2 regions of the Caballeronia sp. SL1002 genome follow, and region 1 is predicted to be linked to the other one. Evidence: riboswitches for the same ligand, from Rfam matches in the RefSeq annotation. Region 1 holds a riboswitch; the other holds the start of a gene.
What was found. Region 1 has a riboswitch for cobalamin ahead of AC3D25_RS25935 (cobalamin biosynthesis protein). Riboswitches for the same ligand answer to the same signal wherever they lie in the genome.
Positions count from the first base shown of each region.

Region 2: another riboswitch for cobalamin. It lies ahead of AC3D25_RS04810 (TonB-dependent receptor domain-containing protein); the one in region 1 lies ahead of AC3D25_RS25935 (cobalamin biosynthesis protein).

Region 1 is NZ_JBYMUW010000005.1:302,517-317,920, reverse strand. It holds gene cobN (cobaltochelatase subunit CobN) at 1-847, opposite strand, end outside; gene cobW (cobalamin biosynthesis protein CobW) at 851-1,930, opposite strand; cobalamin riboswitch at 2,056-2,335, opposite strand; cobalamin riboswitch at 2,404-2,652, shown strand; gene AC3D25_RS25935 (cobalamin biosynthesis protein) at 2,791-3,234, shown strand; gene cobO (cob(I)yrinic acid a,c-diamide adenosyltransferase) at 3,231-3,833, shown strand; gene AC3D25_RS25925 (cobyrinic acid a,c-diamide synthase CobB) at 3,838-5,136, shown strand; gene AC3D25_RS25920 (DUF1289 domain-containing protein) at 5,133-5,384, shown strand; gene AC3D25_RS25915 (CbtB domain-containing protein) at 5,450-5,686, opposite strand; gene AC3D25_RS25910 (histidine phosphatase family protein) at 5,872-6,432, shown strand; gene AC3D25_RS25905 (hypothetical protein) at 6,465-6,692, opposite strand; gene ppk2 (polyphosphate kinase 2) at 7,172-8,068, shown strand; gene AC3D25_RS25895 (hypothetical protein) at 8,076-8,294, opposite strand; gene AC3D25_RS25890 (efflux transporter outer membrane subunit) at 8,437-9,957, opposite strand; gene AC3D25_RS25885 (efflux RND transporter permease subunit) at 9,969-13,163, opposite strand; gene AC3D25_RS25880 (efflux RND transporter periplasmic adaptor subunit) at 13,194-14,381, opposite strand; gene AC3D25_RS25875 (alpha/beta hydrolase) at 14,451-15,257, opposite strand.
Region 2 is NZ_JBYMUW010000002.1:417,105-432,508, reverse strand. It holds gene AC3D25_RS04870 (ParA family protein) at 491-1,126, opposite strand; gene AC3D25_RS04865 (PaaI family thioesterase) at 1,265-1,684, shown strand; gene AC3D25_RS04860 (cobyric acid synthase) at 1,699-3,174, opposite strand; gene cobU (bifunctional adenosylcobinamide kinase/adenosylcobinamide-phosphate guanylyltransferase) at 3,343-3,885, shown strand; gene cbiB (adenosylcobinamide-phosphate synthase CbiB) at 3,893-4,834, shown strand; gene cobD (threonine-phosphate decarboxylase CobD) at 4,827-5,849, shown strand; gene AC3D25_RS04840 (cobalamin-binding protein) at 5,807-6,739, shown strand; gene cobC (alpha-ribazole phosphatase) at 6,740-7,309, opposite strand; gene AC3D25_RS04830 (adenosylcobinamide-GDP ribazoletransferase) at 7,294-8,064, opposite strand; gene cobT (nicotinate-nucleotide--dimethylbenzimidazole phosphoribosyltransferase) at 8,069-9,151, opposite strand; gene AC3D25_RS04820 (ABC transporter ATP-binding protein) at 9,163-9,951, opposite strand; gene AC3D25_RS04815 (FecCD family ABC transporter permease) at 9,948-10,976, opposite strand; gene AC3D25_RS04810 (TonB-dependent receptor domain-containing protein) at 10,995-12,845, opposite strand; cobalamin riboswitch at 12,923-13,264, opposite strand; gene AC3D25_RS04805 (ATPase) at 13,492-13,893, shown strand; gene AC3D25_RS04800 (cell division protein ZapA) at 13,890-14,204, shown strand; RNA gene ssrS (6S RNA) at 14,356-14,537, shown strand; gene AC3D25_RS04790 (EVE domain-containing protein) at 14,711-15,169, shown strand.

The DNA.
Region 1 (15,404 bases):
GCACGAACGGCTCGGGTCCATCGATCACCCCGGCGGCGAACGCGGTCGTATTGAGTACGAGCGACGCGTCGAGCTCTTCGCAAAGCTGCTGCACGACCTCGCGGCTCACCGCGTCTTTCAGCGACGACATCGCGATCGGCAACGGGTTGATCCCAGCGGCTTCGAGCGCGTCGATCAGCGCGTCGAATACCGCTGTATTGCCCGATTGCAGATGCGCGCGATAGAACAGGACGGCCACCACGGGCGCGCCGTGACGCCAGCGCGCGCGCCAGTCCGCGATGGTCGCGAGATCGCGCGCCGGATGATAGAGCGCGACAGCGGGCAACGCGCCCGGCGCGCGAGCTTCGCGGCCGTAACCGAATATCCGGTGGCCGATGCAGCGCAGAAATTCTTCCGCGTTCTGCGCGCCGCCTTCGCGCAGATAGCGCCAGAGTTCGTGGCACAGCGCGGGATCGGCGGTGCTTTTTGCGAGCAGGTTCGGGTCTTCCTGCAAGTCGCCGGAGAACATCACGAGCGTTTGCTTGCGCGCCTTCGCGAGCGCGACGATCCGCTCGATGCCATACGGCCAGTATGCTTCGCCGCCAAGATGATCGACCACCACGACGCGCGCGTGACGCAGCACGTCGTCGAGATAGAAATCGACCGACGCCGGCTGCCGCAAGAACGACTGGTTCGCGAGCCGCACCTCAGGAAAACCCGCATCCAGCCGTGGGAAAACGCTGGCGAGCAGCGACAGCGTCGTATCGGCGGAACTGAGGATGACGATCGGCGCAGGCGTCTGCTCGATGCGCATGACGCCCGCGGCATCGTCGACGAAACCACCCGGCGTCGTGCGGAGAAGGTGCATGAATCAGGCCTGTGCGGGCGTCGCTTGCAGCGCGGCATCGAACGCACGTTGCAGACTCGCGCGGTCGAGGTCTTCGCCGATCAGCACAAAGCGGCTCTGCGCCTCGCCCGCTTCCCACCGACGATCGAAGTAGCTATCGAAACGGCGTCCCACGCCTTGCACGACGAGCCGCATCGGCGCGCCCGGCAGCGCGGCAAAACCCTTCACACGATAAATCGTGTGATTCTCGACGAGCGTTTGCAGCGCAGCGATCAACGCATCGCGCGACTCGACCCGAGCTTCGACCACGATCGAATCGAAGTCGTCGTGATGATGATCCGCGTGGCCTTGGTCGTCGAGCGAGCCGTGGTGATCCGGCCGCAGATGGATCGTGTCTTCGGATGCCGCGTCGAGACCGAGCAGCGTATGCAGATCGAGCTGCCCGCGCTCGGCGCGCACGATCTTCACCTCCGCCGGAATCTCGCCGCGAATCAGCGTTTCGACGGCACGTTGTGCGGTTTCGTCGATGAGATCGGTCTTGTTCAGAATCACCAGATCCGCCGACGCGAGTTGGTCTTCGAACAATTCGTGCAGCGGCGATTCGTGGTCGAGGTTCGGATCGGCGCGACGTTGCGCGTCCACGGCTTGCGGGTTCGCGGCGAACTGACCGCTCGCGGCGGCCGGGCCGTCCACCACCGTGACGACGGCGTCCACCGTGAATGCGTTCTTGATGGACGGCCAGTTGAACGCCTGAACGAGCGGCTTCGGCAACGCGAGGCCCGAAGTCTCGATCAGCACATGATCGATCTGGCCGCGCCGCTCGACAAGTTGCTCCATCACCGGATAGAACTCTTCCTGCACGGTGCAGCAGAGGCAACCGTTAGCGAGTTCATAGAGATTCGGCTGATCCGTCGATGCTTCGTCCTCGCAGCCGATATTGCAGCCCTTCAGGATTTCCCCGTCGATCCCGAGTTCGCCGAACTCATTGACGATCACTGCAATGCGCAGACCATTCGCGTTCGAAAGAATGTGCCGCATCAGCGTGGTTTTGCCGCTGCCGAGGAATCCGGTGACGACCGTGACCGGGATTTTGCGCGTTTGCATCCGTTGCTCCGTGGGGTTTCGCGGGTCTTATGTGCGTGCCGCCGCCCGACGGTTGCAGGATGCAGGTATGAGGCACGACAAACCCAGCTCGATGAAATCGTGGATCGCGCCGCTTCCCCGCGACGGCGATCCGTGTCTGTCTGGCCGGTATCCGGGCTGACGAAAACGCCGCTTCACCTTCCCACGCGAGGTTCGACATCGCGCAGTGGAGACATGCATGGCCCGCGGAAACGCGGACGACACACTGAAGGCGGCTTTGCCGCATCGTGACGATGCGGCCTTCGCTTACCGTTGCGGGGGCAGCGCAGGTTGGCGTTTCGTCGGACTTCCGCGAGCGCGTCCTGCTTCCCGTTTAACTGCGCGCAGCGGACGCCACGCGCGAGCACCAAAACTGCAAGCAAGTCTAGGCCGCTCGCCCCGGAGCGTCAAGAATCGCGCGGCTCCCGCCTCTTCGCCGCGACTCTTGCCTGTGATATCGTTGCCGCGCGTCTGGTGCTCGCGCATGCGTTTCAGCATGCGCAGTTAAACGGGAAACAGGAAGCGGCCGTGGTGGTCTTAACCGCGTATCGCCAGCCTGTGCTGTCCCCGCAACGGTCAGCGACCTGCGGTTTTCCCGCTAAAACCGCACATTTCCTTCAACGCCACTGCTCGTTTCGAACGCGCGGGAAGGCGAACGAAAATGCGGTCGCCAGCCCGGATACCGGCCAGCGCGTGTGACGAACGCTCGCGTTTTTCTTACCGCGAGTTTCGCCGATCGCCGCTTTTCCGCGAGGGACGGATTGGCTGCGCCGAATTTCGAGTCGTTCGTATCGCATGAATTCATCTATCCGTCGTCACGCCCGACGCTCGCCAGCCCGCGAATGTGCCTTGTTTCATGGGGTCATTTCGTCGTGAGCGAATCATTCGGGGATGTCCCGCTCGTTCTCGGCATCGGATGCAGGCGCGGTGTGTCCGCAGATGCAATCGATACGGCCATCATGGCCGTCTTGAACGGCACGGCGCTGGCGCAGGTTCGCGCAGTCGCGACGCTCGACCGTAAAGCCCGCGAACCCGGACTCGTCGATTTTTGCGCGCGTCACGGCTTGCCGCTCGTGTCGTTTCCGGCTGCCCAAATCGACGCGGCCGCCGCGACGGATTCGGCGCGCGTGCGCGCGCTCGCGGGCGTCGGCGGCGTGTGCGAACCGTGCGCGCTGCTAGCGTCGCGCGAAGGGCGCGTCGTCGTCGAAAAAACCATTATCGGCGACGTCACCGTTGCAGTCGCCGCCGATCGAAACCTGTCTTCCTCTGTCGAGAAAAGTGCATGAAAACCGATCCCGAATCCCATCTGCGCATGACGCAGCGTCGCAAGGAAGGCCACGAGAAAAAGCAGGCCGCAGCCGATCGCGAGAAAGGTTTGCTGATCGTGAATACCGGCACCGGCAAGGGCAAGACGACCGCCGCGTTCGGCATGGCCGTGCGCGTGCTCGGCCACGGCATGAAGCTCGGCGTCGTGCAGTTCATCAAGGGCGCGCTGCATACGTCCGAGCGCGATTTCCTGAGCGCGGTCGCGAATTGCGATTTCATCACGATGGGCGATGGCTACACCTGGAACACGCAGGATCGCGACGCCGATATCGCGACCGCGCGCAAGGGCTGGGACGCGGCGCGCCGGATGATCGAAAGCGGCGAATATCAAATGGTCGTGCTCGACGAACTGTGCGCCGTGCTGAAATACGAATACCTGCCGCTCGATGAAGTGCTCGCTGTGTTCAACGCGCGTCCGGTTGGACTGCACGTCGTCGTGACGGGTCGTCATGCGCCGGATGGGTTGATCGAAGCGGCCGATCTCGTGACCGAGATGCGGCTCGTCAAGCATCCGTATCGCGAGCAGGGCGTGAAGGCGCAGCGCGGCGTCGAGTTCTGAGCCGATGCCCGCCTGCCCCGCCCTCTTCATCAGCGCCCCGGCCTCGCATCAGGGCAAGACCACGGTGACGGCCGGCATCGCGCGGCATCACGCGCGGCTCGGCCGGCGCGTGCGCGTTTTTAAAACAGGTCCGGATTTTCTCGATCCGATGATCCTAGAACGTGCATCCGGTTCGCCCGTTTATTCGCTGCATCTTTCGATGGTCGGCGAGGCCGCATGCCGCGCGATGCTCGCGGACGCGGCACGCGAGGCTGACCTCATCCTGATCGAAGGCGTGATGGGCCTCTTCGACGGCACGCCGAGCAGCGCGGATCTGGCTTCGACATTCGGCGTGCCGGTGCTTGCCGTGATCGGCGCGCACGGCATGGCGCAGACCTTCGGCGCAATCGCGTTCGGCCTTGCGAATTACCGCGCGGGCCTGCCGTTTCATGGCGTGCTCGCGAACCGCGTGGCGTCGGCGCGGCATGCGCAGATGCTCGCCGAAACCATTCCGGCCGACTTGCGCTATTGCGGCTTTCTATCGAGCGAGGAGGCCCTCGCGTTGCCGGACCGTCATCTCGGTCTCACGCAGGCGAGCGAAGTGGCCGATCTCGACGCGCGGCTCGACCGCGCCGCCGATGCGCTCGCCGCGACCACGTTGTGCGATCTGCCGCCGCCGGTGCATTTCGATGAATGCGCATTGCCCACGCCGCCGCGCCTGCTCGACGGTGTGCATATCGCGATGGCGCGCGATGCCGCGTTCTCCTTTGTCTATCCGGCCAATATCGATGCGCTCGTGGCGATGGGCGCGCGCGTCACGCCGTTCTCGCCGCTCGCAAACGAACCCGTTCCCGCCGACGCCGACGCGCTCTACCTGCCGGGTGGTTATCCGGAACTGCACGCCGCGACACTCGGCGCGGCCACGCGAACGCACGCATCGATAGCCGCGCACGTGGCGCGTAGCGGCGCGGTCGTGGCAGAATGCGGCGGCATGCTGTATCTGCTCGAATCGCTGACGGATATCGACGGCGAAGCGTGGCCCATGCTCGCCCTTCTTCCCGGCCGCGCCGTCATGCAAAAGAAACTCTCGCGCCTCGCGATGCAACGCCTCGATACATCGCGCGGCGCTTGCACCGGACACACGTTTCATTACTCATTTATGACCACGCCGATGACACCGCACCTCACCGCCGCGCACGCCACGACCGGCGCGGCGGGTGAAGCGCTCTATCGGCACGGTTCGATTTCCGCGACTTACATGCACACGTACTGGCCTTCGAATTACCCCGCTGCCGCCGCGCTTTTCAAAGGCGAGCCGCTATGAGCACGATTGCATCGAAAGGCGTGCCGGCTGCGCCGCTCGAACTCGAATTCACGATCTGGCGCGCGAAGGAACAGCAACCGGTCGGTTCGCCCTGCACGAACGTGTGTCGCCTGCATGTCGATACCGGTTTATGCGAAGGTTGCTTTCGCAGCCGCGCGGAGATCAAGGCGTGGAAGACGCTCGACGATCCCGCCCGCCTGAGCCTGCTCGATGAACTGTTAGGACGAAAGACGCAAGCGGTGGAATAAAAAAGGCGGCGCACGAAGCGCCGCCTTTTGCATGGCGAGTGACGCGACCATGCCGCGCAGGTCAATCAGTGGCAGGGAAAACCCAGCAGATGGCGGCCGTCGTGCAGGAACTCATGCACGTACATACCGGAGAAAATCGCAGTAGCGCCCTGTTCCGCGCCGACAAAATAAATGGCGATAAGCAAAATCAGGCCGATAAAGACAGCCCACGGCAGCACTTCACGCACCGGAATGGGTACGGGTGCATCGTATGAGGGCGCGCCGGATGCGCCGGAATGGGCCGAAAATGCGGGTGAAGTCATGTCACTCTCCAGGGAATGCGCGTCCCGATAGACGAACGAACGAAGGATTGCAGCGGGGGTCTGACTTGCTCGGCGCATGGCGCCGGCTCACAGTGGCGCGACCGTGCCGGGTTTCCACCGGCTTCCGCACGCTGCAGCCTGCCATTTTATGATGCCGGGCAAAGTAAAGGAAACGCTTTTAAGCCATGACAGTCGAATTCGTTTTGCTATGCCACGCCACGACTCGCGCGATGAAGACGGGCTTGTTTCCGACCGCCGACGACCCCATCGAGCCAGTTGCCGAACCGGACGCGATCCGCCGGTCGATCAACGCAACACGCGTGCTAACAAGCCCGGCGCGCGCAGCACGCGATACAGCCGCGTGGCTATCGGCGGCGCCGGAAGTGAACGATGCATTCGGCGACCTCGATCACGGCCGATGGCGCGGGCGCTCCGTCCGTGACGTGCATGATGAAGATCCTGAGGGGCTCGCCGCGTGGCTCAGCGACCCGCAAAGCGCGGCGCATGGCGGCGAAAGTCTGGAAATGCTCGGCGAGAGAGTGTGGCGCGAGCTGACGGCTCTCGCGGCAGATAAACCGCAGGCAACCATAATCGTCACGCACGCGATCGTGCTGAAAGTAGCACTGGCGCGCGCGCTGAACGCGCCGCTCGATTCCGTCTATGCGATGGATTTCGAGCCGCTTTCGACGCTCACCATCCGCCGATCCGGCCAGCGCTGGCGGATTCTCCATCGCACAGCGGCGTGAGGATCGCCGAGTGCAAGGGCCGCGTGCAAGGGCTACGGCTTCGCGCCGCGCGCCATCCGCTGAAGCGTCGACGAATCGATCGCGTTAGCGCAAATCCGCACGGCTTCCTTCAGCGTGCGCGGCTTGCCGGACGCGAATTCGGACTCCAGCATCGCCACCGCCCGCAGACGCTCGTCGTTGCCGAGCTTCTCACCGGTCGCGAGTTCGAGCACCGAAATAAAGTAACCCGCGGGCGGCGCGGCGTTGCCAGACTGATTCATAGAAGCATCCGGAGCTGCGAAAGTCGCGCCGTAGTGCGCGCGATGGGGTAAGTATCGACTGTTCATGGCTCTGCCTGAAAAAGACTCGTGCCTGACAAACAGCAAGGATTATTCCAGGCTGCTATGTCGACGTCGTTAATTCGTCAGAGAAAAAAATGCAGCGTGGCGACGCGGCCGTATTTCACTCGCGCGCAATCGCATTCTCCCGCTTCTCACATAACGCTGCGCCCGCGTCAAAGGCAGACGAATCCGGGTTCGCGCGCGCCGCTGGAGAGAATGCAGTTTTGCCGGACGACGCTGCGGGAAATTACAATGCGGTGTAAAAGAAGGCGACCGTCACACGCCTGAAATCATTATCCGCAACAATCGGCGGTCACGCACCGGCCGCCCGCAGCCAACGAAAACGCACAGCCGCATGCCGGACCGCCTTGGCCAAAAAGGCCCCGGTGCGAGCCGCAGCCACATCAATGGAGCTTCCTATGATTTCGCAGGACAAGCAGCGCCGTTTCGAAGCCGATCTCATCGACAGCTACGACGAAGAACTCGAAATGGAGATCGACGATCATCTGCTCGGCGGCGAATCGACCCTGACGGACGAGGATCGCGCTCAGCGTAAAGTCTATTTCCGCGAGCTTTTCCGCCTTCAGGGCGAACTCGTCAAATTGCAGGACTGGGTGGTGCATACGGGGCATCGGCTGGTGGTGATCTTCGAAGGACGCGATGCTGCCGGCAAAGGCGGCGCGATCAAGCGGATCACGCAGCGGCTCAATCCTCGTGTCTGCCGCGTCGCTGCTCTACCCGCGCCGAACAATCGCGAGCGTACGCAGTGGTATTTCCAGCGCTACGTATCCCAATTGCCGGCGGGCGGCGAGATCGTGCTGTTCGACCGGAGCTGGTACAACCGCGCGGGCGTCGAGCGCGTAATGAATTTCTGCACGGACGACGAGTACGAGGAATTTTTCCGCTCGGTGCCGGAGTTCGAAAAAATGCTGGTGCGCAGCGGCGTGCAGATCATCAAGTACTGGTTCTCGATCACCGACGACGAACAGGAAGTCCGCTTTCAGGCGCGTATCGAAGATCCGCTGAAGCAGTGGAAGCTAAGCCCGATGGATCTGGAAAGCCGCCGCCGCTGGGAAGCGTACACGCAGGCGAAGGAAGTCATGCTGCAGCGCTCGCACATTCCCGAGGCGCCGTGGTGGGTGGTTCAGGCGGTGGACAAGAAGCGCGCGCGGCTCAACTGTATCCATCATTTACTGGGTCAGGTGCCGTATCACGAGATCGAACATCCCGCGATCGATCTGCCGGCGCGCGTCTACAACGACGATTATCTGCGGCAGCCGGTGCCGGGCAACATGATCGTGCCGGAAATATACTGAGCTGCGTTCAGCAGTGCGTGCAGACGTGCTTGCAAACCTGCGAGCGCGCCACGTCCGCTGCGCGGCGCGTGAAGATAAGCCGGTACGCGTGCTGCGAACCCTTCGCGATCATCACGAGCATGACCTGCGCGAGGTTGAAATCGAGCGTCACCATCAGGCGCATCAGCAACAGCAGCGGAAGCACCACGGCGGGTTGATACAGTTGTCTTTCGATCAAGGCTTTCATTGCGTGCTCCTTCGTCCATGATGAAATTCTACGGACCCGGAGCCTCCGGAAAAAGACGCTGCGGCCGAAGACATATGTTCCTGAACACGAACAATGCCGCCGGCCGCTGCGTATTTCACTAAACGTCAAAACCCCTTAAAAACTAGCGTTGCGCGATGCTCGGCGGCGCATCGGCGGCAGGCGGCAAGTCGCCCCAGCCGCCGCCCAGCGCGCGGATCAGGTTCACCGTCGATACCGCCTGCGTGCCCGCCAGTTGCACCGCGACGCGCTGCGATTGCAGTACGGTCCGCTCGGCGTCGATCACATCGAGGTAAGTCACCGCGCCCTCGGTGTACTGCCGGCGCGACAACTGTGCGGCGCGGGTCGACGCACTGACGGCATCAGCCTGCGTGCCGGTCTGCCCCTCCAGAATGCGCAGATCCGAGAGGTTGTCCTCCACTTCCTGGAACGCGACCAGCACCTGCTGCCGATAATTCGCGACATCCTCTTCGTAGATGGCCCGTGCGTTCGCCAGATTGCCCTTGCGGCGGCCGCCATCGAAGAGCGGTACGGTGAGCGCCGTACCGACCAGCGGACCGAGCAGGAACGCGCGGCTCGACCACTGGAACAGGTCCGCGAGCGTCGCCGATTCGAACCCGCCCGCGCCGGTCAGCGTCAGCGACGGGAAAAACGCCGCCTTCGCCACGCCGATCCGCGAGTTTGCCGCCGCCATCGTGCGTTCGGCCGCCGCGATATCCGGACGCCGTTCCAGCAACGACGAAGGCAGGCCCGGCGGAACGCGAATTTCAACCGGCTTCAGCGGATTCGCGGCCATCGTGAACTGCGCGGGCGCGCGGCCGAGCAACACGGCGAGACTGTGCTCGGACGAGGCGCGCAGACGCTGCACGGTCATCGCGTCGGATCGGGCGGTCGCGAGTTCCGACTTCGCGCGGGCGACGTCGAGTTCGCTGATCTCGCCTTCGTCGAAGCGGCGTTGCAGCAGTTTCAGCGCGTCCTGACGCAAAGTCACCGTGCGGTCGTACACCTCGAATTCGGCATCCAGTTCGCGCAGCGTAAAGTAGTTCTGCGCGACGTCCGCCTGCAACGCGAGTTGCACCGAGCGCAAGAGCGCTTCGCTTTGCTCGGTATCGGCGTTCGCGGCCTTGACCGAATCCGATACGCGTCCGAACAGATCCACTTCATACGACGCGCTTGCCTGTGCGCGCCAGATGGTCTGCACCGGAACGTTCGCGGTGTTCGGCAAGTTCTGCGAGACGGCGGACTGGCGTTCGCGCGTCGGGCCAAAACCGGCGTCGAGGGTCGGGAACAGCCCGGCGCGCGCCGTCTGGTTGATCGCTCGCGATTCCTTCACGCGCGCGACCGCCGCCTTGAGGTTCTGATTCGCGTCGAGCGCCTGGCGTTCGAGATCGTTCAGCGCGGGGTCGTCGAAGACGGTCCACCATTCGCCGCGCATCACCGCTTCCGAAGGCTGCGCCGTCTTCCACGTGCCCGCTTCAGCAGGCGAGAGGCTCGACGTGGTTTCCACCGGCGTTTCCTTGAACGCGGCCGGCGCGGCGACGTCGGGTTTGTCGTAGGTCGGCGCGAGCGAGCAGCCCGCGACCACCAGCATCGAGGCGAGAAGGCCCGACAAGCCCAGCCAGCGTTTCGATAAAGTCGTATTCATGATGTTGTCTCTCACGCTTGCCCCGAAGCATTCACGCCGCGCATGTGCGGGTTGTGGCCGTGCTTGTCGACGAGATGTTCGCCGCCCGCGAGTTTGCGCAGCAGCACGTAGAACACCGGCGTCAGCATCAGTCCGAACAGCGTCACGCCGAGCATGCCGAAGAAAACGGCGATCCCCATTGCATGGCGCATTTCCGATCCCGCGCCCGACGACAGCACGAGCGGCACCACGCCCATGATGAAAGCGATCGACGTCATCAGAATCGGACGCAGCCGCAGACGGCTCGCCTCGATGGCCGCTTCGACGATCGACCGTCCCTGCATCTCCAGTTCGCGCGCGAACTCCACGATCAGGATCGCGTTCTTCGCGGACAGTCCCACCAGCACCATCAAGCCAATCTGCGTGAAGATGTTGTTGTCGCCGTCGGTGAGCCAGACGCCCAGCAGCGCGGACAAGATGCTCATCGGCACGATCATGATGACGGCGAGCGGCAAGGTCAGGCTTTCGTACAGCGCGGCGAGCACGAGGAACACGAGCAGCACGCTGATCGGGAACACCCACAACGCGGCGTTGCCCGCGAGAATCTGCTGATACGTGAGGTCGGTCCATTCGAACTTGATGCCGCGCGGCAGCGTTTCAGCCGCGATCCGTTCGACCGCCGCCTGCGCCTGTCCCGACGAATAACCCGGCGCCGGGCCACCGTTGATATCGGCGGCGGTGTAGCCGTTGTAGCGCACGACCATTTCCGGGCCGTACGTCGGCGACACCTTCACGAGCGACGACAACGGCACCATCTCGCCATCGGCGTTACGCGTTTTCAGCAAACCGATATCGTCGGCACTGGCGCGGAACGGTGCATCCGCTTGCACACGCACCTGATACACGCGGCCGAAACGGTTGAAGTCGTTCACGTACAGCGAACCGAGATACACCTGCATCGTGTTGAACACGTCGGTCACCGACACACCGAGCTGCTTCGCCTTCACGCGATCCAGATCGACGTTGAGTTGCGGCACGTTGATCTGATAGCTGGAGAACGTCGGCCCGAGTTCCGGCGTCTGCGAAGCACGCTTGATGAACGCCTGCGTTGCATCGTTGAGCGCCGCGTAACCGAGCGCGCCGCGATCTTCCAGTTGCAGCTTGAAGCCGCCGAGCGTACCCAGCCCGAGCACCGGCGGCGGCGGGAACACGGCGATGAACGAGCCCTTGATGCCAGCGTATTTCTGGTTCAGCGCTCCCGCGATGGCGTTAGCCGACAGCGCCTTGCCGTGACGTTCATGGAACGGCTTGAGCGTCACGAACACAATGCCCGCGCTCGACGAATTGGTGAAGCCATTCACCGAGAGACCCGGAAATTCCACCGCGCTTTCCACGCCCGGCTGTTTGCGCGCGATGTCCGTCATCTGGCGCACGACCTGTTCCGTGCGATCCAGCGACGCACCGTTCGGCAACTGCGCGAAACTGATCAGGTACTCCTTGTCCTGCGCGGGCACGAAGCCGCCCGGCACGATCTTGCCCATCATCACCGCGCCGCCGAGCAGCACGGCGTAGACGCCCATCATGATCGCCTTGCGGTTGATGACGCTCGTCACGCCTTTGCCGTAGTTCTCCGAGCCGCGATGAAACACCTTGTTGAAGCGGCGGAAAAAGCCGCCGAATACACGGTCCATGCCGCGCGTGAGCCAGTCCTTCGGTTCATCGTGGCCCTTGAGCAGCATCGCCGCGAGCGCCGGGGACAGCGTGAGCGAATTGAACGCGGAGATCACCGTCGAGATCGCGATGGTCATCGCGAACTGCTTGTAGAACTGGCCGGTCAGGCCCGACATGAACGCGAGCGGCACGAACACGGCCACCAGCGTGAGCGCGATGGCGATAATCGGCCCGCTCACTTCGCGCATGGCCTGATACGTCGCCTCACGCGCGGATAACCCCGACTCGATATTGCGCTCCACGTTTTCCACCACCACGATCGCATCGTCCACCACGATCCCGATGGCAAGCACCATCCCGAACAGCGAAAGCGCGTTGATCGAAAACCCGAAGGCGAGCAAGAGCGAGAACGTACCGATGATCGACACCGGCACCGCGAGCAGCGGAATGATCGACGCGCGCCACGTCTGCAGGAACACGATCACCACCAGCACGACGAGCGCAATCGCTTCGATCAGCGTGTGGATCACCGCCTCGATACTCGAACGCACGAACTGCGTCGGGTCGTAGACGATCTGATATTCGACGCCTGACGGCATGTCCGCCTGCAGTTCCTTCATGGTCTGACGGACCTGATCGGAGATCTGCAGCGAGTTCGCGCCCGGTTGCTGGTTGATCGCGATCGCCACCGCCGACTTGTTGTCGAGCAGCGAGCGTAAGCCGTATTCCGATGCCGCGAGTTCGACCCGCGCCACATCGCGCAAGTGCGTGACGGCGCCATCGGGCGACGTCTTGAGCACGATGTCCTTGAACTCGGCTTCGCTCGTAAGACGCCCTTGCGCGTTCACGTTCAGTTGCACCGGCACGTTAGGCAGCGTCGGCGACGAACCGATCACGCCCGCCGCGACCTGCACGTTCTGTTCGCGAATCGCGTTGACGACATCGGTTGCGGTCATGCCGCGCTGCGCGACCTTTTGCGGATCGAGCCAGATACGCATCGAGTAATCGCCCGAACCCCACAGCTGCACCTGCCCGACACCTGCGATCCGTTCCAGCCGGTCCTTCACGTTGATCAGCGCGTAATTGCGCAGATACGTCATGTCGTAGCGGTTGTTCGGCGAGTTCAGATGGACCACCATCGTGAGCGTCGGCGACGACTTGATGGTCGTCACGCCGAGCAGCTGCACGTCTTGCGGCAAGCGCGGCAACGCTTGCGACACGCGGTTCTGCACGAGTTGCTGCGCCTTGTCCGGATCGGTGCCGAGCTTGAACGTGACGGTCAGATTCAGATTGCCGTCGCTATTGGCTTGCGACTGCATGTACAGCATGTTCTCGACACCGTTGATCTGCTCCTCCAGCGGCGACGCCACCGTTTCGGCGATCACCTTCGGATTTGCGCCCGGATACTGCGCGTGAACGACCACCGAAGGCGGCACGACTTCCGGATACTCCGAAATCGGTAGTTTGAACATCGAGATCACACCGGCCAATAACAGCAGCACGGAGAGAACGCCCGCAAAAATGGGGCGATCGATAAAAAATTTGGATATGTTCATTGGAGAACTCTTCTTAAGGTCCGCGTCGGATCACGACGCCGATTTCGGCGTGACTGCGGCGTTGTTCGCCATCGCCACCGCGTTAGCCTTCACGACGTCGTTCGGACGCACGCGCTGCAAACCATTCACGACGATGCGTTCGCCCGGCTCCAGTCCCTTCGAGATCACGCGCAGGCCGTCGTGCTGCGAGCCGAGCGTGACTTCGCGATACTGAACGCGGCTATCTCGATCCACGACCATCACGTACTTCTTGTCCTGGTCCGTGCCGATCGCGGCGTCGTCCACCATCACGGCCGGATGCGGCGCGCCGCCGCCCACCTTGAGGCGCGCATAGAGACCCGGGACGAGCACGCCGTCCGCGTTGTCGAAACGCGCGCGCACGCGGATCGTGCCCGAACCGGTATCGAGCCGGTTATCGACTGAAGCGACGTCGCCTTCGCGCGAATAACCTTCCTCGTTCGCGAGACCGAGCGAGACCGGCACCGTGCCTTTCGCGTCGTGGCTCAGGTAGCGCAGATAGGTTTGTTCGTCCACGTCGAACGATGCGTAGATCGGCGAGACCGACACGAGCGTCGTCAACAGCGGTGCGTTCGCGCCCGTCGAGACGATATTGCCGACCGTCATTTCCGCACGCGACACGCGCCCCGCCACCGGCGCGACGATATTCGTGTACGCCAGGTTGATGCGCGCCGTTTCGAGCGCCGCCTGCGCGCCCTTCAGGTTCGCCGTCGCTTCGCGCGCGGCGTTCTGCTTCTCGTCGTAATCGCGCTTGGCGATCGCGTTGTCCGAGAGGAGCCGCTCGGCGCGCGCGGCGTCGGTGGACGTATAGCCGTTGCGCGCCTGCGCCGCCGCGAGTTGAGCCGCCGCGCGATCCACTTCCGCCGCATACGGACGCGGATCGATCGTGAAAAGCGGATCGCCCTTCTTCACCAGCGCGCCATCCTTGAAATGCACGGCGACGATCGTGCCCGGCACGAGCGGACGAATATCCACCTTGTCCACCGCTTCGAGGCGGCCCGAGTAGCTCTGCCAGTCGGTGATCGTCGCGGCGACCACGGTCGCGACGTCCACCTCGGTGGCGGGCGCGGTTTTAGCCGCCGCTTCGGCTGTGTTGACCGGCGAATCGCCGCGTCCGTGCAGCGCCGAAAATCCGCCGATGCCGGCGACGACGAGCGCGGCGCCCACGGCCGCATAGATGCGTTTGCGAGTGAAGGACATGTTTAAAACTCCAAAAAGGTCGTTGATGGTTTTATTTATGATTTCGGTTCAATGCACGACGAACGAGCGTCACGCACGCAGACGTTTTCTGAAAAAAGTAACGACATCGGCGAGCGCGTCGGCATGCGTCGCGAGTCCGCCGTGCGACGCGCGGCCATGGCGCGTGACCTCGGTCGGCACGCCCGCCGCGATGAGTTCGCCCGCGTATTTTTCGGCCTCGATATGCAGCAGATCGTGCTCGGCGCTCGCGATCAGCGCGGGCGGCAAGCCGCACAGGCGCCGCGATTCGAGCGGCGCCGCATAAGGGTGCAAACGCTGGGACGCGTTCGGCAGATACGCGCGATAGCATCGCGCGCATTCACTCACGCCAAAATCGGAGCCGGTTACTTTGTTTTCATCGGCGATGCGCGTCATGCTCGGATCGAGCAGCGGCGCGAGCAACGCCTGCGCCGAAACGACGATTTCGCCGCGATCGCGCGCAATCGCGGCGACACACGTCGCGAGATTGCCGCCCGCGTCGTGCCCGGCCACGCCGATGCGTTTCGGGTCGGCACGCTGGCCGCGCGCGTTCGCCACGGCCCATTGCATCGCGCGGTAGGCGTCTTCCGGCGCGGCCGGAAACGGGAACAGGGGCGCGAGCGAATAGCCGACCGAAACGACCCACGCGGGCGTATCGCGGGCGATGGTCGATGCGGCGAGGTCGCCGTCGTCGAGCCCGCCATGCGTGAAGCCGCCGCCGTGGAAATACAGCACGATGGGTGCGAGGACGCCGTTCGGCGACGGCCGGTAGCTGCGCAGCACGATCGGTTGCGCGTGCCCCGCGATGCGGACTTCCTCGATACACAGCCCCGTATCCTGCACTGTTGTCATGGTCATTGCGGCGCGTTCGCGCCATCCCAGCCTAGTTGCGATGGAGCGAATTCTGGACGGCGCAGGCTTTGAGATAAATGCCTATAATCCGGCAACACAATTCGGTCGCACTGAACAATCGCGTCCGGATGCTTTCGATTCCTGTCTTCGTCA
Region 2 (15,404 bases), on a different contig from region 1:
CGGAACGGCATAAACGGAAAAACCAAACCAAACCAAACCAACCGACGGTTGTTAGATATGCCCAACGTCCAAGCGCAGCGAGGACGGAACTGACAGATGCTGTGCCAATACCGACGAATGCGAGTTGCCATAGTCAGCTTGCGCGCCTATCCGCTCGGTTATTCGAGGTGGACACTTAGGCGGATAAGCTGCTTTCTTTGGTTACTTTCTTTGCAGCAGCAAAGAAAGTGACTGCCGCCGCGCATAGCGGCGTGCTAATAGACCTACACGAAAGCAAGTTCCCAGAAACCGCCCGAACATCAGACGGTGTAACCCACCCTGAAGTCGCCCCCACGGCGCCGAATTCCGTGCTGCTTTCTTTGGTTACTTTCTTTGCAGCTAGCCAAAGAAAGTGACTGCCGCCGCGCATAGCGGCGTGCTAATAAACCTACACGAAAGCAAGTTCCCAGAAAGCGCAGGCAAACAAAAGCAAACCCCACCCAAGCCGCGATCAGCCGGCTACCCCCCCCTCGGCCCAAGCCAAAATCGGCTCCCACTGCTCCAAATCCTTCTCAGCGCGGCTCTTAGCAATATCCCAAAGCGTGAGCCCGTGCGCCGCAAGCTGCACATAATTCTGCGTATCGCGCAAAAACCCGAGCACCGGCAGGTCCAACCCTTCGACAAACCGATGCAACTGTTCAGCCGAACGCGTCCGGGCGTCCACCCGCATCCCCACCACGCCAATCTCGATCGTCCCCTTCCGCACAGCCTTCTCCTTCGCCAGCCGCTGCAAAAACTCCTGCGTGGCAAGAATATCGAACATGGAAGGCTGGAGCGGCACGATCACCTTGTCGGCGAGTCCCAGCGCCAAGGCGAGCCGGTTGCCGTGCACGCCCGCCGGGGTATCGACCACGGCTTTTTCCAGTCCTTTCGGCGGCTTTCCGGGCGCATCGACGTCGATCTGCCAGCTTTCGATTTTCGGCAACGTGTCCGGACGCAGGTCGAGCCACGCACGCGACGACTGCTGCTTGTCGAGATCGGCGAGCGCGACCCATTCGCCGTTCGACGCAAAATATCCGGCGAGATTGGTCGAAAGCGTGCTCTTGCCGACACCGCCTTTCGGATTCGCCACCACGATGACCGTCATGTAGTTTCCCGATGAATTGGTTTGCCGCTACCTTGGGCTGATGCGCTCGCCGGCCCGTCCGAACGTTCGCGCCCTTGATAATATCGGCAAAACCGGCCCGGCCGGAATATCCCCGATCAGCCTAAGGATCTTTACGCCATGTCCACCCTGCGTCCCGATGTCACCCTCGATTTCCTGCGCCAACGCCAGCGCGGCCGTCTGCCCGAGCTGCTCGGGGTCGAACTGGTGTCGCTCGAAAGCGGCATTCTGGTCGGCGAATTGCCAATCCGCGAGCAACTTCTCGCGCCGAACGGCTTCCTGCACGCGGCAAGCGTCGTCGGTCTCGCGGACACCTGCTGCGGCTACGCGTGCATCGCGCACCTTCCCGAAGGCGCGAAAAACTTCACGACCGTCGAGTTGAAAAGCAACCACGTCGGCACGGCGCGCGAGGGGAAAATCGTCGCGAAGGCAAGCGCCGTGCACCTCGGACGCACCACGCAAGTCTGGGACGCGACGGTCACGAACGCGGACTGCAAGCTCGTCGCGCTCTTCCGCTGCACGCAAATCATCCTCTACTGACGCGACTCGACCGTTCACGCGAACGCGGCGGCGATCGCGTTCAGATCGAGCGACGCGGCAAGCGTGTCGGCCAGCCGGTCGAGCGAGGCTTCGCGCAGCGCTGGGTAATCGAGCGGTTCGGCGTCTGCCAGACCCGCCCACGCGAGCAGCGCCGCGAGCGCTTCGGGTGTATCGAAGATGCCGTGCAGGTACGTCGCGGCGATCTGCCCATCGGCGGAAACCGCGCCGTCCGGACGGCCGTCGTCGAGGTGGAGCGCCGGATGGTCGAGCGCCGCGCCCGTCGTGCGTCCCATGTGGATTTCGTAACCGCGCACCGGCGCGCCGTCCATGACGAGCCGCCCGGACACGTTAGCGAGCAGCTTGTGCGGCGTCAGCGTGGTATCGAGATCGAGCAGACCGAGACCTTCGACACAGCCCGCCGCGCCTTCCAGACCGTCGGGATCGTCGATCGTTCTACCCAGCATCTGCATGCCGCCGCAAATCCCGAGCACCTTTCCGCCATAGCGCAGATGCCGCTCGATCGCGCGATCCCAGCCATGTTCGCGCAGCCACGCGAGATCGCGCTGCACGTTTTTCGACCCCGGCAACACGATCAAATCCGCCGGCGGCGGCGCACTGCCCGCCTTCACGTACTGGAAATCCACCTGAGCGTGCGCCCGCAGCGCGTCGAAATCGGTGTGATTGCTGATACGCGGCAGCGCCGGCACGACCACGCGCAGCACGTTCGTCGCGCCATCCGCCGCGCCCGCGCGCTTCTCGCCGGGCAACATGTCTTCGGCATCGAGCGTCAAGCCATGCAGATACGGCACGACGCCGAGCACCGGCTTGCCCGTTTGCGCTTCCAGCCAGTCGAGGCCGGGCTGCAACAGGCCGAGATCGCCGCGAAACCGGTTGATGACGAACCCGCGCACCCGCGCGCGCTCGCTCGCCGAGAGGCACGCGAGCGTGCCGGTCAGGTGCGCGAACACGCCGCCCCGGTCGATATCGGCCACCAGCACGACCGGGCAATCGACCCGTTCCGCGAAACCCATATTGGCGATATCGCGGTCGCGCAGGTTCACTTCGGCCGGACTGCCCGCGCCCTCCACGATGATCGCGTCGAAATTCGCCTGAAGCCGCGCATACGACTCAAGCACGGCCTCCATCGCGACGCTTTTGTAGGCGTGATACGCCCGCGCGTCGAGATTGGCGTGCGCGTGACCGTGGATGATGACCTGCGCGCCGCGATCGCTGGTCGGCTTGAGCAGCACGGGATTGAAGTCGATCTGCGCCGGCACGCCCGCCGCGATCGCCTGCAAGGCCTGCGCGCGGCCGATCTCGCCGCCATCGACCGTGACCGCGCTGTTGAGCGCCATGTTCTGCGGCTTGAACGGCGCGACGCGCACGCCGCCGCGACGCGCGAGCCGCGCGAGTCCGGCCACTAGCGTGCTTTTGCCGGCGTCGGAGGTCGTGCCCTGGATCATCAGCGTGCCGCGCGGTGCAAAGTGCATGGGATTCTTGGTCAGTGTGAACGAAGCGAACTGGCTGGATGCTACCGAGGTTTTTGCAGCGTCGCAGGCGCGCAGGTGCATATAGCAAGCGCACCGGCCATATATTGCTGGCGCACCGGCCATATATTGATACCTGGATGGAACCAGACGCGCCGCTACAATACCGCGATGACCTCACCCGACATCACCTTCGTCCTCGGCGGCGCGCGTTCCGGCAAGAGTCTCTATGCCGAAAATCTGGCCGCCGCGAGCGGCCTGCCCGTCACGTACATCGCGACCGCCGCGACGCCGCCCGACGACGCCGAATTCGCCGAACGTATCGCGCATCATCGCGCGCGGCGGCCCGCGCAGTGGACGCTCGTCGAGGCGCCGGTGGATCTCGCGGGCGCACTCGCCCGCGCGGCGCGCGAGCAGCACTGTGTGTTGATCGACTGTTTGACGCTCTGGCTCGCGAATCTGCTTTGTCCCGCCGATCAACTTCCGCCGCCGCGCCCGCCCGCCAAATGCCTGAGCGATTTCGACGCGGCGCTCGAAAAGACGCCCGGCAAGATCATCGTGGTGAGCAATGAAATCGGGCTGGGCGTCGTGCCGCTCGGGTCGGTCACGCGCCATTACGTCGATGAACTCGGGCGGCTCAACCAGCGCGTCGCCGCCGCCAGCCGCCGCGCGACGATGATGGTCGCGGGCCTGCCGCTCGCGCTCAAAGGCTGACCGGCCCATGCTGCTGCTCTCTTTCTACGCAATGGCGATGCTCGCGGTGGCCGGTGTAATCGTCGACCGGCTGTTCGGCGAACCGCGCGGACGGCATCCGCTCACCGCGTTCGGCGACTACGCGGCGCGCCTCGAAGCGCGTCTGAACACGGGCTTTCGCGCACGGCCCGCCGGGATTCTCGCGTGGCTGCTGGCGGTCGTGCCGCCGGTCGTATTCGCCTGGGCGCTCGTCGCCGTGCTGCCGTTTTCGCTCGCGTGCATCGTGCATGTCGTGCTGCTCTGGTTCGCGCTCGGCGCGAAGAGCCTGCGCGATCACATCGTGCCGATCGCCCGCGCGCTCGGCAGCGGCGATCTGCCGGAGGCGCGCCGGCTGACCGCGCGCATCGTGTCGCGCGAAACCGCGAACGCCGACGAAGGCGCGCTGTCCCGCGCGGCGGTCGAATCGACGCTTGAGAACGGCAACGATGCGATCTTCGGCGCGCTGTTCTGGTTCGCCATCGCGGGCGGACCGGGCGCGCTCGGGTTCCGCCTCGCCAATACGCTCGACGCGATGTGGGGTTATCGCACGACGCGGTATCTGCGATTCGGCTGGGCCGCCGCCCGTTTCGACGACGTGCTCAACTACGTTCCCGCGCGCCTCACGGCGGCGAGCTACGCGCTGCTCGGCGATACGCGCATGGCGTTGCACTGCTGGCGCACGCAGGCCAAGTCGTGGGACAGCCCGAACGCCGGGCCGGTCATGGCGTCGGGCGCGGGGAGCCTGAATGTGCTGATCGGCGGCGCGGCGGTTTATCACGGCGCGCTCGAAAGCCGGCCGACGCTCGGCGCGGGCATGGCGGCCGCGCCGCATCACGTGGTATCGGCGCTGCGGCTCGTGGAGCGCACCGTGTGGCTGTGGGTCGCCATCTATCTGATCGTGGCTTTCCTGAGCGTGGGTTTTCATGGCTGACTTTGACTTGCCTTCGACCCCGATCCGACACGGCGGCAACCTGCGCGAAGCGGCGCGCCGTTACGGCATCGCGCTCGAAGACTGGCTCGATCTTTCGACCGGCATCAATCCGTGCGGCTATCCGGTGCCGCCGGTGCCGCCCGATGCGTGGCGGCGTCTGCCGGAAGAAGACGACGGTCTCGCCGATACCGCCGCGCGCTACTACGGCGCGCCCGCCGCGCTGCCGGTAGCGGGCAGTCAGGCGGCGATCCGCGCGCTGCCGTGGCTGCTGGCGCGGGGTGTTGCCACCGTCGCCGCTGTCGCGCCGCTCACCTACGCGGAATACGCGCCCGCATTCGAGCGCGCCGGTCATCGGGTGACCACGCTCGACGTGACGGCGGCCGCGCTGCCGGACGAGGTGGATTACGTGATCGTCGCTAATCCGAATAATCCGACCGCCGAGCGTCTGTCGCGCGACACGCTGCTTTCGTGGCACGCGCAACTGAGCGCGCGCGGCGGTACGTTGATCGTCGATGAAGCGTTCGCCGATGCCGATCCGTTTGCGTCGTTATCGGCATTCACCGGCGTGGAAGGACTCGTGGTGTTGCGCTCGGTCGGCAAGTTCTTCGGGCTGGCCGGGATTCGCGCGGGATTCGTGCTCGCGAGCCCGCGCGTCTGCGATGCGTTGCGCGACATGCTCGGCGCGTGGACAGTCGGCGGTCCCGCGCGCCACGCGGTGCTGGCCGCGTTCGCCGACCACGCGTGGCAGGACGCGACGCGCGCGCGGCTCGCGAATGACGGCGCGCGCCTCGCGGCGCTGATCGCGCGACATGGATTCGACGTGCGCGGCACGCCGCTTTTCGCGTGGTTCGAAACGCCGCGCGCCGCCGCTTTGCAGGACGCGCTCGCGAAACGCGGCGTGTGGACCCGGCTGTTCGATCGCGGTGACGGAACGCCCAGTTTGCGGATCGGTTTGCCGGGCGGCGAAGGCGAATGGGCGCGGCTGTCGCGCGCGCTCGACGAGGCGCTCGCATGAATCTCCGGCACGTCGCGTTCTGCGGGCTGTTCGTGGCGATGCACGCGCACGCCGCGCTCACCGTCACCGACGACACCGGCGCGTCGGTCACGCTGAACGCACCCGCCGCGCGCGTGGTGAGCCTCGCGCCGCACGTGACCGAGATGCTGTTCGCGGCGGGCGGCGGCGCGCGGGTCGTCGGCGCGGTGAGCTACAGCGACTATCCGCCGGAAGCGAAAAATATCCCGCGTGTCGGCGATAACAAGGCGCTCGACCTCGAACGGATCGTCGCGCTGAAGCCGGATTTGATCGTCGTGTGGCGGCATGGCAATGCGACGCGCCAGCTCGACCGTCTGCGCGAACTGAACGTGCCGCTCTTTTTCAGCGAACCGCATCGCCTCGACGATATCCCCGCCACGCTCGATAAACTCGGCACGCTGCTCGGCACGTCCGCCACGGCGTCGCGCGCCGCCGATGCATTCCGCCACGACATCGCGCAACTGCGCACGCGCTATGCGGCCAAGTCGCCGGTCGCCGTGTTCTATCAGGTCTGGGACGATCCGCTGATGACCCTGAGCGGCGCGCACATCGTGAGCGACGTCATCACACTGTGCGGCGGGCGCAACGTATTCGCGGGCCTCACGCCGCTCGTCCCGACAGTCTCGACGGAAGCCGTGCTCGCGGCGAATCCGGAAGCCATCGTCACGGCGACGCCGGGCGCGACCGCGCCGGACCGGCCGTTGCCCGCGCTCGACCGCTGGCAGCGCTGGCCTTCCGTGACGGCGGTCGCGCGCAAGAATCTGTTCGGTATCGACGGCGATCTGATCAACCGTCCTACGCCACGACTTGCCGAAGGCGCGGCGCAACTGTGCGCCGATCTCGATCAAGCCCGCGCGCGCCGCCCGCACTAATCACGCGTTCCAGCGCACCAGCAGCCACGTATCGCGCACGCGCCGCAACCAGACGATCGCGCCGAAATCGAGCGGCCATTGCAGCACGTTCGCGCTCGGCTGCTGCAAAAGGTGCGCCGTGAGCACGCGAATCACGCCGGCATGCGTGACGCAGTGAACGGGCGTCGCCCCCGCTGAACTTGTTTCATCGAACCATTGGATCACGCGCGCGGTGAACTGCGCGAGACTCTCGCCGCCGTGCGGACGGCCATGCTCGACATCGGCGGCCCATTCGTCGAGCAGCGCCCGCTCGATGCCGTCCCACGCGCGGCCTTCCCACGCGCCGAAATCGAGTTCCTTCAGACGCGCGTCCGTCCGCATCGCCCCGAGCGATGCCGCCAGCCGTGCGCATCGTTGCAGCGGACTCGTGAACCATGCGCCCTCGCACGGCGGCACGTCGAGCGCCTTCATGCGACCTTCGAGCAAGCGCGCCGACGCCGCCGCATCGCCCGCGAGCGGCACGTCGGTTTGTCCGTAGCACACGCCGGCGTCGATCGCGACTGCCGGATGGCGAATCAGGATGAGATCCATCCAAGTCCGATCAGGTAGATGGCAAGCTCGAAAATTTGCTGCGCGAAGCCGAGGCAATCGCCGGTATAGCCGCCGATCCGCCGCACGAAATAGCGGCCGAGCATGAAGCGCAACGCCGCGAGCGCCGCCAGCATCACACTGCCGAGCCGCCAGTCGGGCCAGAAGAGCCACGGCAATCCGACGACGGCAGCCAGCCCGAAAGCCGCGCCGCTCATGCGTTGCGCCACCGGCTTCGCCTTGCCCTCGGCGCGCACGTAATCGAGCGTGACGAGGAAGCTGATCGCGACAGTGCGGCTCGCCGCGTGCGCCGCGATCATCAGCCACGCGACGCGGCTCGCATCGCGCGCGCCAAACGACGCCAGCGTCTGCCACTTCAGCGCGAGCGCCACCACGAGCGCAATCGCGCCGAACGCGCCGATGCGCGAATCGTGCATGATGCGCAGCGCATCCTCGCGGGTGTACGCGCCGCCGAACGCATCGACGCTATCCGCCAAGCCGTCTTCATGGAACGCGCCGGTCAGAAGCAGCGTCGCGGCCATCGAGAGCAGCACGGCGACGCCCGCAGGAAATACGCGCAGCGCCGCCAGATACGCGAGCGCGCCGACGCCGCCGACCATCAGCCCGACCAGCGGAAAATAACGCGCCGCCGCGTTCAGATAATGCCGCTCGAAGCCGACCCAGCGCGGCACCGGCACGCGCGTGAAATAGCCAAGCGCCGTGAAAAAGTAGCGGAGTTCGTCGAGCGCGCGCGACATCGCGTCAGCCGCCTTTGCCGCTCGTGTCGCTCTTGTCGCTCTTGGTCGCGACGCCCGCCGACTCGAAGCTCGCCATCTCGCAGAGGAACGCCGCCGCCGCGCGCAACAAGGGCAGCGCGAGCGCCGCGCCTGTTCCTTCGCCAAGACGCAGATCCAGTTCGAGCAGCGGTTTCGCGCCGAAAAAATCGAGCATCCGCCGATGCCCCGCTTCGTCCGACGCGTGCGCGAACACGCAATAGTCGAGCACGGCGGGCGACATCGCGTGCGCGACGAGCAGCGCCGACGTCGCGATGAAACCATCGACCAGAATCGTCAGCCGCGCCTCGGCGGCCGCGAGGAACGCGCCGGTCATCATCGCGATTTCGAAGCCGCCGAAGGTCGCAAGCGTGTCGAGCGGGTCCGTGCTTGCCGGGTGAAGTTCGAGCGCCTTCGCGAGGACGGCGCGCTTGCGGTCCACGCCTTCATTCGACAACCCCGTGCCGCGCCCGACGCACACGTCGATCGGCAGATCGCACAGCCGGCTCATCAGGCACGCGGCCGCCGACGTATTGGCGATCCCCATTTCGCCGAAGCCGATCACCGTCGTGCCGAGCGCCGCGTGATGCCGCACGCGCGCCGCGCCGCGCGCGATCGCCGCGAGCGCTTCGTCGCGCGTCATCGCGGGTTCGTGCGCGAAGTTGCGCGTGCCGCCGCGCCGGATCGCCAGGTCGATCAGGCCGTCGGATGCGGGCAGCGCGCTCGCGACACCGGCATCCACGACTTCGAGCGTCATGCCCGCCGCGCGCGACAACGCGTTGATCGCCGCGCCCCCGCCGACGAAGTTCGCGACCATCTGCACGGTCACTTCCTGCGGAAACGAACTCACGCCCTCAGCGGCAATACCGTGATCGGCGGCGAACACGATGATTGTCGGACGCTCGACGCGCGGCGTCTCCGTGCGCTGGATCAGGCCGAGCTGAAGCGCGAGCCCTTCGAGCCGGCCGAGACTGCCGAGCGGCTTGGTCTTCGTATCGATGACATGAGCGAGACGCGCTTCGAGCGTGCGATCGAGCGCTTCAGGACGTGGCACGGCGAGTTCGAGTGACATGATGGATTCCGTTAGAAACTGGGACGTTGCAGGGCGGGCACGAGCGCCTCGTGGCCGCCCTCGTGAATAAGGATCAGCGGATAGCCGAAGGCCGCGCTCGCGCGTTCTGCGCTGAGCACGTCGCGCGCGCGTCCCGCCGACACCTCGCCCGCGCCGTCGAGCAGCAGCGCATGGCTCGCGAAACGGCGCGCGAGATTGAGATCGTGGCAGGAAAACACAACCGTGCGCGCGGCGGGTTCGGCTTGCAGCCAGCGTGTGAGCGCGTCGAGGCACGCCATCTGATGATGCAGGTCGAGATGCGACAGCGGTTCGTCGAGAAAGAGCAGCGGTGCGTCCTGCGCGAGCGCCGCGGCGAGTGCGACGCGTTGCCGCTCGCCGCCCGACAACGTGCGGACATCGCGCGAGGCGAATGGCGCAAGGCCGAGCGTATCGAGCGCCGCGAGCGAGACCGCGCGATCCGCCGCGCTTTCCCAGCCCCATCCGCTCAAGTGAGGAAAGCGGTTCAGCATCACGATATCGAGCACGCTCGCGCTGAACGCGTCGTGCTCGGTCTGCGGCATCAGCGCGCGGCGGCGGGCGAGATCGGCGGCGCGCCATGCGTTGAGCGGCCGTCCGTCGAGCAGGATCGCCCCCGACGCCGGCGCGGCGAGTCCAGCCAGCGCGCCGATCAGCGTGGTCTTTCCCGCGCCGTTCGGCCCGGCCACGCACCACATTTCGCCGGGTTCGAACCGGCCGCTGAAGCCGTCGATCAACATCCGGCTTCCGGCGCGCAACTGGAGGTTTTGAACGGAGAGCGTCATGACGTGCGCCGCAGCAGCATCCACAGGAACACCGGCACGCCGACCAGCGCGGTGATCACGCCCACCGGCAACTGCGCTGGCGCAATCACCGTGCGCGCGATCAAATCCGCGCCCATCACCGCGACGCCGCCGCCGAGCGCGCACGCGGGCAGGAGCATGCGCTGATCGTTGCCACAGGCGAGCCGCAACACATGCGGCACGACCAGCCCGACAAAGCCGATCGTACCCGCCGTCGTCACGGCCGCCGCGGCCGCGAGCGACGCCACGAGATACACGCGCAGACGCAAGCGCGCGACCGGCACGCCAAGCGCTTGCGCGGCGGCGTCGCCCCGCAGCAGCACGTTGAGTTGCGGCGCGACGGGCACGACGGCGACGAGCGCGGCGGCGAGCGCGAACGCCGCCGTCCACGGTGTCGCGACGCCGTTCAGGTCGCCGGTCAGCCAGAACACCATGCCGCGCAGCCGGTTCTCGGGCGCGACGGCGAGCATCAGCGTGATGAGCGCGCCCCAGCCCGCCGCGATCACCGCGCCCGTGAGCAACAATCGCGGCGATGCATCCTGCGGATCGCCGCGCCACAACTCGCGGCGCGCAAGACCGAGCACGAGCACGATGGACAAGAACGCGCCCGCGAATGCGGCGGCCTCGACGCTCCACCACGGCAGCGCAGCGAGCATGGCCGCGAGCGCGAACGCCGCCGCGCCGCCCGACACACCGAGCACGTAGGGTTCAGCGAGCGGATTGCGCAGCAAGACTTGCAGCAACGCGCCGGCAAGCGCGAGCAGCGCGCCCGACGCGAAGCCGCCGAGCGCGCGCGGCAGACGCAGTCCAAGCACGATTTCATCGGCGATTCCGGACGGCGCGCCCGCGTGCAGCAACGCCGCGACCGCGCGCCACGGCGGCACGGCGACGCTGCCGCACGCGAGCGACGCCACGAACACGAGCACCGCAGCGCCCGCCAGCGTCGACCAGATCGCCATGGCGCGGCTCGCCGACATGCCGCGGATCATCCCGCGCGCGGCGCTCATGTCAGCGCGTCCCGGCGATCATTGCTGCTGCCAGCCGAGCGTGAGATACGCGCCGCGTCGTGGCGTGTTGTAGGAATACGCGAGTTCATAGTCCTTGTTGAACAGGTTGTCGATGCGCGCATCGACGTACCACGCCTTCGTGATGCTGTAGCGCGCCGAGAGATTCACGACGCCGTAGCCGGCGAGCGTCGAATCGTAATCGCTGCGCGCGCCGCTCGTGATCCACTCGCCGCCCACGCGCCAGCCGCCGAACGAGCGGTGCGCCGAGAGCGTCGCGAAACGTCGGGCGCGGCGCGTGAGATCCTGGCCGTTCGTTTCATCGACCGGATTCTGGAACGTGAACGACGCGCGCAAGTCCGTGCGCGCGAGTTGCCCCGCCCACGAGGCTTCGACGCCCTGCACTTTCGCGCGCCCGACGTTCTGCGCGATGTAAAACCCCGCGCCGTCGGCCACGTAATCGATCAGGTTCGAATAGCGCGTCTCGAACGCCGTCACCCGGATCACGCCGATCCCGCTCGCCGCGTACTGGAGCGCCGCCTCGACCGAATGGCTGCGCTCCGGCTGAATGGACGGATTGCCGCTGAACGGATAGTACAGATCGTCGAAACTCGGCGCGCGGAACGCAGCGGAATAGCTCGCGCTCACCTTCCAGTGCGCATCGAAGTTGTAGCCGTAGCCGAGATAGTAGCTGTTCGCGCCGCCGAAATCGGAGTACTGGTCACGCCGCACGTTCGCCTGGAACTGATTCCCGCCGATCCGCCCGACATAGCCCGCGAACACCGAGTTGACGTGGCGCGCGGGCGCGTCGAATTCGTTCGAGTCGAGGGTCTCGTCGAGATGCTCGTAGCCGAACAGCAGTTTGTGATCGCGCGTGAGCAGGAAATCGTTTTGCCAGGTGTACTGGCGCGTCTCCGAGTTGAACTTGCTCGTGTACACGCCGTTCTGCTCGATATTCGAGCGATCCTGACCCTGCGCGATCGTGAAGTGCGCAGTCCAGCGATCGGTCAGCTTGCCGTTCGCGAACACCGACGCCGAACGCACGCGGTTATGCGACTCGTTGAGGTCGGTCGGAAGGCCGTAGGCATCGTCGAAACTATTGATGCCGTTCGACTGGAAAAAGCGCGCGCCCGCGTCCCAGTTCGCCGTGAACGTATGGCGCAGCGTCGCGCTCACGCTCTCGTTCAGATAGCCGTTCGCGTTGGGATTCGCGTTCGGCGAAATGGCGGGATCAATGGACGAAAAACCGTCCGTCTTGCCACGCGATGCGGTGACGCTGAACGTGGTGCGGCCGTCCTGGTCAAGCGCGCCGGACACGCCGAGTTGCTGGCGCTGCGTGTGATAACTGCCGTACTCGGTTTCGAAGTTGAAGCGCGGCGGATGATCCTCGCCCGTCTTGGTAAATATCTGCACAACCCCGCCGACCGCGCTCGATCCATACAACGCCGACACATTCCCGTTCACCACTTCCACATGGTCGATCTCGTCGAGCATCAGTTGCGATAACTGCGCCGCGCCCAGCCCCGCCGACTCCACGCGCACGCCGTCGATCAGCACGAGCGATTGCGCCGACGAAGCGCCGCGCACGAAAATGCTCGACGACGCGCCCGGCCCGCCATTGCGCGACACCTGCACGCCCGCGCCGAGCGCGAGCAGGCCGGCGACGTCGGTCGCGTTGGTATCGGCGATATCCTGCGGGTCGAACAGCGTGGTCTGCGCGAGCGAACTCGCGAGTGGCTCAGGCGTGCGCGTCGCGGTCACGACGACGGGTGCGAGCGTGGGCGTGGGATCGTGGTCGGTGGTCTGCGCGAACGCAGCGCACGGCAGGCTGCCGCATAGCAGCATCGCCGCGCGGGCAAAGGGTGAAAGCATCGGTCGAAAAGGTCCGGTTGGGAGCATGTGCCACCCGCGCCCCGCGAGTGCATGCGTCGAGCGCCGCGTTTTTGCACGCGGCGCTCTCCTCTTTGGCCGGTATCCGGGCTCACGACATGCCGGTCCGCCTTCCCACGCGAAATTTGCGCAGTGGCGTTTTGGCGCATCGTCGTCAGCATTATTCGGTATGAAAAAAGCGCGCAAAGGTTTGCATGCTGCTTGCATGCTGTTTGCGCACTCATCGCACACACGCGGACCGACTCGATACGCCCTGGACCGGCTTGCAACTTGCGTTGCGGTCGCTTACCGTTGCGGGGGCAGCACAGGTTGGCTCGTCCGGGCGGACTTCGCTCCCTGTTTCCCGTTTGACTGCGCGAGCGTAGACCGCGAGCGCGAGCACCAAAGTGCCGGGAGTTTAGGAGCGGCGGCACGAAGCGTCAAGAAAGCGGCACGCGTTCGACGGTCGGTCGCTTTCACATTTCGTGCCTGAAAAATAGGGCTTTCCGCACATGAATGACGAACATCCGTTGCGTCGTTAGCGATGCTTTGCCTGCACGTTCGCATGCTGTTACGTCTCGAAACGAGACATTTATCGGCTGCTGGATTGAACCGCGCTAAAATGCCAGGTCTTTAGAGGACGCAGCACATGCTCAACGAACTCGAATCACTTTCACAGAACATCGGCCGGCTGATCAAGATCAGCGAACGCCATCATCAGGCGCGCCACGCGCTCGAAGAACAACTCGAACACTTGCGCGCCGACTTCGCGAACGCACAGACCGAGTTGGCTCAAGTGCGCGAGGAACGCGACACGCTGCAAGCGGAGCGCGACACGCTGTCGGCGAAAATCGACGACGCGCAAGTGCGCCTCAACGCAATCCTGGAAAAGCTGCCGCGCGCGAAAGCCGCGCCGGAGCCGGACAATCAACTCGATCTTCTCCCACCCGATGCGTCCGCTACGTCCGATACGTCGACCGGTCTTGCGCACGCGGCCGGCATGAACGGCGTCGCGAACGATGAAGCGCACAGCCACGGAGAAAAAGCATGACCACCAAACAGATCGAAGTTGCGATTCTCGGGCAGCAATACCGGCTCGCGTGTTCGCCGGAAACGGAAGACGCGCTGCGCGAAGCGGTGGCGCGCGTGGACGCGGAAATGTCGAAGGTGCGCAATGCGAGCAACGTGCGCGGCACCGACCGCATCGCCGTGATGGCGGCGCTCTCGCTGGCGTCGGAATTGCTTAAGCTTCAGAACAGCGTTCGTCACGGCGAATCGTTCCCCGCCGAAGAAATTCGACGCACCATGCACTCCATGAACGAGCAGCTCGGCGCTGTCATTTCACAATACGAAGCGCAGTAAAAGCTTGCGCCAACCGGCGCAGCCCGTGCGGGCAACGTGCAAAAAATAGTGATCGAGCGCGCGGGAAAATACCTGTTGCGGCGTCACGAAAAACGCACGAAGAAAAAGCCAATACGTTGCTGCATCTCCCCGATGATTGGTGTAGAGTTAGTACTCCCTGCCTGGTTCGCCAAGGTCATATATTCCTTGAACCAATGCCTATGTGCACGGTTGCGGAAATTTGTAGCACGGGCGCGCGCGTCACTCTGTCTGATGTACCCGAAGTGCTGCCAACTGCGACCAATCTTGAACCCAGGTTCAGGATGCCGGCCTAGCGGCTGAGGCGGGGACCTTATTTTTCAAGCTGAATTTTCAGCTCAAGCCACGGCGTCGGAATTTTTCCGATGCCGTTTTTTCTTGGGGCTCGGCGTTTGGCTTCACGTTGTGTTGCTCCACGCGTTTCGCGTGAAGCGCGCTTGCGTTGAACGCTACCGTTCCCTGACGCGCCTTCTCATTCATCTCCGCTCATGCGCTACTGGCTGATGAAGTCCGAACCGGACGAAGCAAGCATCGACCATCTCGCGAACGCGCCCGGCAAAACGTTGCCATGGACCGGCGTGCGCAACTATCAGGCGCGCAACTTCATGCGCGACATCATGCAACCCGGCGACGGCGTTCTGTTCTATCACTCGAGTTGTCCGCAGCCGGGAATCGCGGGCCTCGCCGAGGTGTCCTCCTCCGCGTATCCGGATGCCACGCAATTCGATAAGAAGAGTCCTTACTTCGATCCGAAGTCGACGCAGGAAACGCCGCGCTGGCTGCTCGTCGATGTGAAGTTCTTGAAGAAGACGCCGCTCGTGTCGCTCGCTACGTTGCGCGAGCACGCCGAACTCGCGGACATGCAGGTGTTAGCCAAAGGCAATCGCCTTTCGATCACGCCGGTGACCGAGGCGCAGTGGCGATTTATTACGAAGCGGCTTGTGTGACGGGCTTGGATGCAGCGTGTGCGTAAGCGCGATGAAGGGAACTTCGGGTGTGTGAGGCGTTTGAAGTGGCGTCGCGTGCGGCTGTTTTTTCCGCTGAGTTGGAAAGCAAACGTCAATGGTGTGAACGAGGCAGTATCGGTGCGCGTTCACGTGCGCGAATCGCAGCCCCGACCTCCAACGTGTTATTAGGGCCAGCACTATCGTCGATAGCGAGGGATTAAATCGTTTCTTCGGC